Regions from separate parts of the Aeromonas sp. 160P genome, predicted to be linked through region 2. Evidence: predicted binding sites of a transcription regulator. Region 2 holds the regulator's gene; the other holds the start of a gene.
The links. Region 2 encodes LexA, which represses DNA repair genes until DNA is damaged. Its sites were predicted from a motif close to ANCTGTNTNNNNANACAGNT; they were not measured.
Positions count from the first base shown of each region.

Region 1: hutI (imidazolonepropionase) is a predicted target of LexA. The motif match lies at 1,440-1,459, and genes of this name have one in related genera.

Region 1 covers NZ_JBUXKV010000001.1:1,098,143-1,102,325, forward strand. The annotation lists gene can (carbonate dehydratase) at 1-599, shown strand, start outside; gene hutC (histidine utilization repressor) at 611-1,315, shown strand; gene hutI (imidazolonepropionase) at 1,469-2,704, shown strand; gene hutG (formimidoylglutamase) at 2,697-3,659, shown strand; gene hutU (urocanate hydratase) at 3,713-4,183, shown strand, end outside.
Region 2 covers NZ_JBUXKV010000001.1:851,859-856,041, reverse strand. The annotation lists gene ACY8FN_RS04095 (MATE family efflux transporter) at 1-754, opposite strand, end outside; gene ACY8FN_RS04090 (SCO family protein) at 757-1,383, opposite strand; gene ACY8FN_RS04085 (hypothetical protein) at 1,591-1,806, opposite strand; gene lexA (transcriptional repressor LexA) at 2,290-2,913, opposite strand; gene plsB (glycerol-3-phosphate 1-O-acyltransferase PlsB) at 3,118-4,183, shown strand, end outside.

The DNA.
Region 1 (4,183 bases), 250 kb from region 2:
AAGATCCCGCCTTCTTTGCCACCCTCTCTGCCCAGCAGGCCCCCGAATACCTCTGGATCGGCTGCTCCGACAGCCGGGTTCCCGCCAACCAGCTGATGGGCTTGTTGCCGGGGGATGTCTTCGTCCACCGCAACGTCGCTAATCTGGTGGTGCATACCGATTTCAACTGCCTCTCTGTGCTGCAATACGCGGTGGAAGTGCTCAAGGTGAAGCACATCATCGTCTGCGGTCACTACGGTTGCGGCGGCGTCAAGGCCGCGATGCAGAACCAGGAGCTGGGTCTCATCGATAACTGGCTGCGCAACATCAAGGATGTCTACTTCAAGTATGGCGAGCAGCTTGAAGCCATCGAGGATGAGCACGAACGCTTCGACTACCTGTGCGAACTGAACGTAGCCGAGCAGGTAGCCAACGTCTGCCACACCACCATCATCCAGAATGCTTGGCGCAAAGGGCAGGAGCTGGCCATCCATGGCTGGATCTACGGGATCAAGGATGGCTTGCTGCACGATCTCGATCTCTGCATCAGTGGGCCGGATCAGATCCCCGATGTCTACCGCGCCTGGCCGGACATGCGTCCGCCCCACCGCCGCCGCTAGGGAGCTTCATGGTGGCGCCAGCCCTCTATCTGCAGATAAAGCAGCACATTCTGGACCGGATCCGCGAACGCCACTATCAGGCGGGGGACCGGATCCCGACCGAAGCAGCCCTGTGCGAGCAGTTCACCGTGAGCCGGATGACGGTCAACCGGGCGCTGCGCGAACTGATGGCGGAAGGGTGGCTGGTGCGTACCGCCGGTTCCGGCAGCTTCGTGGCGGACAGGCGTACCGAATCGCCGCTGCTGGCCATTCGCAATATTGCCGACGAGATCGCCGAGCGCGGCGGTGAGTACAGCGCCCGGGTGATCCGCTTGCAGCGACTGGCCGCTGACGAGAAGGTGGCGGTACAACTGGGGCTGCGGGTTGGTGCCCCGATCTTTCACAGCCTGATCGTCCATCAGGCCGATGGCGAGCCGCTGCAGTTGGAGGAGCGCTTCGTCGATGCCGGGCGCTTGCCGGGCTATGGCGAACAGGATTTCACCCAACAGACCCCCAACCGCTATCTGATGGAGGTTTGCCCCCTGTCGGAGATGGAGCACGTGGTAGAAGCCGTGCTGCCGAGCGCCGGTGAGGCGGGATTGTTGCAAATTCGCGTAGATTCCCCTTGCCTGTTGTTGCACCGGCGCACCTGGTCGGAGGGGCATCTGGTCTCCTACGCCCGTTTGCTCTCCCCCGGTTCCCGCTACAAGCTCAGCTCCAAGACTCAATTAGAGTGATTGTCTATACATATCGATTTTTCCAAGCCCACCTCCGGTGGGCTTTTTTGTGCTTAAGCTCTAAGTTTGATGCTGTTATCAGGATGTGAATTCTGCTCTTTCTTTCATCATAGAGATCGACTATAAGTATATGTATATACATTTGAGGTCGCTATGAATAAGGAACTGTTGAACTGCGAGCGGGTCTGGCTCAACGTGACGCCCGCCACTCTGAATGACGAGCTGGTCGACTACGGCCTGTTGCCGCCTCACGCCATCGGCGTGAAGAATGGCAAGATCCACGCGCTGGTACCGATGCAGGATCTCAAGGGCTCCCATCCCGCTCATTGGCAGGATATGCAGGGCAAGCTGGTCACCCCCGGCCTTATCGATTGTCACACCCATCTGGTCTTCGCCGGCAGCCGTGCCGAAGAGTTCGAGCTGCGCCAGCAGGGAGTGCCCTATGCCGAGATCGCCCGTCGGGGCGGTGGCATCATCAGCACGGTGCGTGCGACCCGTGAGGCCTGCGAGGATCAGCTGTTCGAGCTGGCGTTGCCGAGGGTGAAATCCCTGATCCGCGAAGGGGTCACCACGGTGGAGATCAAGTCCGGCTATGGCCTCACTCTGGATGATGAACTCAAGATGCTGCGGGTGGCCCGCCGACTGGGGGAGGCGTTGCCGATCCGGGTCAAGACCACTTTGCTGGCTGCCCATGCGGTGCCGCCGGAGTATCGCGACGATCCCGACAGCTGGGTCGAGACCATCTGTCAGGAGATCATCCCGGCCGCCGCCGAGGCGGGGCTGGCCGATGCGGTGGACGTTTTCTGCGAGCACATCGGCTTCTCGCTGGCCCAGACCGAGCAGGTCTATCTGGCGGCGGATCAGTACGGCCTGCCGGTGAAGGGGCACATGGATCAGCTCTCCAATCTGGGAGGCAGCACGCTGGCAGCCAACTTTGGCGCCCTCTCGGTGGATCATCTGGAGTATCTGGATCCGGAAGGGATCCTGGCGCTGGCCCATCGCGGCGTGGTCGCCACCTTGCTGCCCACCGCCTTCTACTTCCTCAAAGAGACCAAGCTGCCGCCGGTCGCCGCCCTGCGCAAGGCGGGTGTGGCGATGGCGGTCTCCTCCGACATCAACCCGGGCACCGCCCCCATCGTCTCGCTGCGGATGGCGATGAACATGGCTTGCACCCTGTTTGGCCTGACCCCGGTGGAGGCGATGGTCGGGGTGACCCGCCACGCTGCAAAAGCGCTCGGCGAGCAGGCACGCCTTGGTCAGCTCAAGGTGGGGATGGCGGCCGATGTCCTGATCTGGCACTGCGCCCATCCCGCTGAAATCAGCTATCTGGTCGGCGTCGATCAGCTGGCAGGCCGCATCTTCAACGGCGAGGAGAGCCTGCATGCGTGAGTTGAACCCTGTGGATATGAGTCTCTGGCAGGGACGGCAGGATCCGGAAGATGGCGAGTTAGCCCTGCGCTGGCACGACAAGGTGCAGCCCTGGGCCGCCGGGGCACAAGAGGCTGCCGGGGCACAAGAGGCAGCTGGTGTAGTGCTGCTCGGCTTTGCCTGTGACGAAGGGGTGCGCCGCAACAAGGGGCGCATTGGCGCTGCTGGTGCGCCGTTGGTGGTGCGCAAGCTGCTCGCCAACACCGCCTGGCACCTGAATCACCCCGTCTACGATGGCGGGGATGTGAGTTGCCCCGATGGCGATCTCGACGCTGCCCACGGCCGTCTGGCCCAGCGGGTCGCCACTGCACTCGATCTGGGCCACGTCCCGCTGGTGCTGGGGGGCGGCCACGAGGTGGCCTTCGGCAGCTGGAGCGGCCTCAACCGTCATCTGGGCGGGAGTGGCAAGGTCGGCATCATCAATTTCGACGCCCATTTCGATCTGCGGATGAAGCTGGAACTGGCAAGCTCCGGCACCCCATTCTTCCAGATTGCCGAGCAGTGCGCCGCTCAGGGCACGCCGTTTCATTACGCCTGCCTCGGGGTGGCCGAGACTGCCAATACCCAAGCCTTGTTTGCCCGCGCCGAGGCGCTGGGAGTGTGGCATGTGCTGGATGAGGCGATGACTCAGGCCGAGCTGCCAGCCTTGCTAAGCGGGCTGGACGCCTTTATCGCCGAGTGTGATCACCTCTACCTCACCATCGATCTCGATGTGCTGCCCGCCGCCGTGATGCCGGGGGTGAGCGCCCCCGCCGCCCGTGGTGTGGAGTTGGCGGTGATCGAACCGCTCATCGCCCATATCCGCGCCAGCGGCAAGCTGCGGCTTGCCGATCTGGCCGAGCTTAACCCGATGCTGGATCAGGATAACCGCAGTGCCCGCGTGGCTGCGCGACTGGTTCATCTGTTGACCCGTTAACCCTTTGGCCGCAGGTCGCCGAAGGCACCCTATTGATACAACAAGGAGTGTGTATGTCTGTGCAACAGCAGGATCCCCGTACTGATTCCAGAACTGACCCTAACCGCGTGATCCGTGCCCCGCGCGGCACTGAACTGACCGCCAAGAGCTGGCTCACCGAGGCGCCGCTGCGGATGCTGATGAACAATCTGGATCCCGAGGTGGCCGAGCATCCCCAGTCGCTGGTGGTCTATGGCGGCATTGGCCGCGCCGCCCGTAACTGGGCCTGCTACGACAAGATCGTCGAGGTGCTGACCCGGCTGGAGGAAGACGAGACCCTGCTGGTGCAATCCGGCAAGCCGGTCGGGGTATTTCAGACCCACAAGGATGCGCCGCGGGTGCTGATCGCCAACTCCAATCTGGTGCCCCACTGGGCCAACTGGGAGCACTTCAACGAGCTCGATAAGAAGGGCTTGATGATGTACGGCCAGATGACCGCGGGATCCTGGATCTACATCGGTACCCAGGGGATCGTACAGGGCACC
Region 2 (4,183 bases):
AGATATCGCGATTGAGGCCGAGCAGCCGCACCATGGGGGCAAGTTGCCGCCAGCGCTGCCAGCCATCCTGCCACACCGTCGGCGCCAGTTGCCGCAGCTGACGGCGCACCAGCCAGATCCCGGCGGCCAGCGCGCAGTAGTCCGCCATGACCGAGGCCGCCGCCACACCCCGCACCTGCCAGCCGAGCCCCAGCACAAACAGCGCATCGAGCGCCATATTGACCAGATTGGTGAGGATCAGCATCACCATGGGGCTGCGGGCATCCTGCATCCCCAGCAGCCAACCCATGATCACCAGATTGCAGAGCGCCGCCGGCGCGCTCCAGATCCGCACCTCAACATAGTGGCTAGCATAGAGCTGCACCTCTGCCGAGCCGCCACTCAGGGCGATCAGTCGGGGTAACAGGGGAAAGAGCAACAACAGCAGCATCAGCCCCATGGCGATGGCCAGCCCCAGCGCCCGCAGCAGGGTATCGAGCTGGGCGCGGCCGTCGGCGGCACCGTGGGCCTGCGCCGTCAGTCCGGTAGTCGACATCCGCAGAAAGCCGAGCAGCCAGAAGATCAGATTGATCAGGGTCGCGCCGACCGAGACGCCCCCCAGAAACCAGGCCTGACCGAGATGACCGATCACCCAGGTGTCCACCAGCCCCAGCAAGGGAGTGGAGATATTGGAGAAGACCATGGGCAGGGCAAGCACAAAGACCGCACGGTGACGGGAAGGATCACGCCACCATGGGGCAACCGGCTGGGTCATTCTCAGTAGCCAGCCAGCTTCATCATGCGGGAAAAATCAGACAACATGGTGGCCATCTGCACCCTTGGTACCTCACCCGGCGCCACCTGCGGGCGGAATACCCCCTGCAGCTTACCCTTGGGATTGATGAGCACGATGGAGGCGGAGTGATCGATCAGGTAATCCTTCTCCCCCTGATTGGCGATGGAGTAGATCAGCCCCAGATTGCGCACGAACGGAAACAGCTTGTCGTGGGGGGCGGTGGCCGCCTTGAACTCGGGATTGAAGAAGGCGGTGTAGGTCTTGAGACGGGGAATGTCATCACGCTGGGGATCTGCCGAGATAAACACCACCTGACTGTTGGGGGCCATCTTCTTCAGCTGGTCATACACAGAGCGCATATCTGCCAACGTGGTGGGGCAGATATCGGGGCAGAAGGTATAGCCGATGAACAGAAAGGTCCAGTGCCCCTTCAGGTTGGCAGGGGTGAACGGCTTGTTGTCCGCATCGGTAAAGGCGAAATCGTTGATATCCCGCCCCGCAGGATAGTAGTCAGCCTGTTGCGGCTGCTCAGGCTGGGTGGCGTAGAACGCCAGGATCAGGCAACCTGTCAGCAGCAGAAAAAGCAGGGGATAGCGGAGCTTCATCATCACAAGAGACCCTTTAAGTTCGAGGTAGATGGCCAGCAGTGACCGGACAAGAGGAGCATTGTACCCCAGCGAGCCAGCAAGGTGGGCCAACCTTGTGTCTCGCACAGTCAGGAACCGACCATTTGGCACAATTGCTCGCCAGTTCAGACCATAAAAAAACCGGCCCCTCGGGTGCCGGTTAGGTGTGCGTCTGCTTGCCTCTTCTGCTCAGGGGCGAGCGTTGCGTCCCTGCTGCAACATCTTGCCGATGGCCCGCACGCCGATGGGAATGACCGGGGCCAGCACGCCCTCTTCCCCCTGGCGATCGCCATGACCCCGCTTGAACAGTAACACCAGGCGCACCACCTTCTCCTTCGGGCATCCCAACCAGAGTGTCCAGTGTGACCCCTTGTGGTGTAACCAGAGACCATAAAACCAGGTCATCCGGCTACCTTTGACACAACGGGTGATAGACGATGTCGATGGTACAACTACCACCTCTGAATCCCATGGCGATCTTGATGCCATACCAGTCCTCCTTGACCGACAGGTCATATTGCTGCATCGGCCTGAGCGATCGTCAGGCCCGTCACAACTAACTGCAACCCTACGAGTGGTCCCCTCTGCCCGACAGGGCTCGGGATCTCCCCACTCCCCCTTCATATCCCGTGAAGGTGTACTGCCCGATTCTCGTTGTTACCGGCCCTCCCATAACGGCTCATTGACGTTGCCTGCATGAGGAGCCGAGCCCCGTCTCGGCGACAGGGCACTGATCTGAGCATATATCTGAAATAGATGATTGGTAACCGGTCACGCAGGACAAAAATGCCACCGCCGACGATCTGCTTGATATGACAGGGAAAGTGCGCCAGAAACAGCACGGCCTCCCGAAGGAGGCCGTGTGGCAAACGCAGTTGGAGGGAAGAACTACATCCAGTCGGCGTTGCGGATCACTCCAACCGCCAGCCCCTCGATAGTGAGCTGCTGGCAGGAGAGATCCACCTCGATGGGGGATAGCTCTTCGTTCTCCGGCAACAACCATACCTGACTGCCCTTGCGCTGGAAGCGCTTGACGGTGACATCCTCATCGAGACGGGCGACCACCACCTGACCATTACGCACATCCTGAGTCTTGTGCACCGCCAGCAGGTCACCATCCAGAATGCCGATGTTCTTCATGCTCATTCCCTGTACCCGCAGCAGAAAATCTGCCCGCGGATGGAACAGGGCGGGATCCACCTGATAATGGCTCTCGATATGCTCCTGAGCCAGAATGGGTTCACCGGCGGCCACCTTGCCGATCAGCGGCAGACCACTCTCTGCCAGTACCTCTTCCTCTTCGAGCAACAGGCGAATGCCGCGGGACGTGCCCGGCATGATCTCGATGACCCCTTTCTTGGCCAGGGCCTTCAGATGTTCTTCGGCCGCATTGGCCGATTTAAAACCAAGCTTCTGGGCAATCTCGGCACGAGTCGGCGGCATACCGGTCTCGCTCATGTTTACCTTGATCAGCTCCAGCACTTCGGCCTGGCGGGGGGTAAGGGGTTTCATAGCATTGGCACCTGTTTTTTTATACAGCACACTGGCAGTATATACAGTGTGCCAGCCAAGGCAAGGCACAGCTGACATTTGTCGCAACCCACCCTGCATTTATCACTGTTTTGATCTCGCGCAGCCGACTCATCGTACCTCTCGGCGACAAGGGGCTACCGATTTGCTATGCTCACGCCGCATTTTTTTGGAGAGCAGACGCACATGTCCATAGGGCAGAAGATATCCAGAGCCATCCTGCAATGGCCGGTCAGTGGCTTGGTCAATCACAAGAGCTTGCCGGAAAATCCCATCACCGAGCTCAATCTGGACCCGGACAGACCCATTGTCTATGCCCTGAAAACCAGTTCGATCACCGACCTGATGACCTTGCAGCAGTGCTGCGAGGATCTCGGTCTGCCCGGCCCCTTCACCCCGCTGGAGCTCAATGGCCAGCTGCTGCCGCGCTACGTCTGTCTGGATCGTCCGCCTCCCCTGTTCGGCAAGCGCAGCAAGCCGCTGCCGTTCTTGCAAGAGTTCCACCAGCTGCTGGATCTGCACAAGCAGGATCCCGAGCTGGATATCCAGGTGGTGCCCGTTACTCTGTTCTGGGGCCGTGCCCCGGGTCGGGAAGGGGAAGAGGCCTCCGGCCTCAACATCATCAGCAGCCTGGCGCCAAACCGGCTTAAGAAGGCGCTGATCGTGATCCTCAAGGGTCGTGAGAATCTGGTGCGCTTCTCGCCGCCGCTCTCTTTGCGCCACATGGCAGACAAACACGGCACCGATGAAGCCATCGCCCACAAGCTGGCGCGCGTGGCCCGCACCCACTTCAGTCGCCAGCAGCTGGCCGCCACCGGACCGAAACTGCCCAACCGCAATCTGCTGTTCAAACAGCTGCTCGACTCAGGGGTGATCCAGCAAGCCATTGAAGAAGAAGCCCAGCGCGAGAACATTAGCCTCGAGAAGGCGCAAAAGCGCGCCCACGGCTACATGGATGAGATTGCCTCCGATTTCTCCTACCGGCTGATCCGCCTGGGCGAGAGCTTCCTCGGCTGGCTGTGGAACAAGCTCTACCGCGGTTTGTCGGTCAATGGCGCCGAGAAGGTACGCCAGCTGGCGCAGGAAGGGCACGAGATTGTCTATGTCCCCTGCCATCGCAGCCACATGGACTACCTGCTGCTCTCCTACGTCATCTACCACCAAGGGATGGTGCCGCCCCATATCGCGGCAGGCATCAACCTCAACTTCTGGCCAGCAGGCCCGATCTTCCGTCACGGCGGCGCCTTCTTCA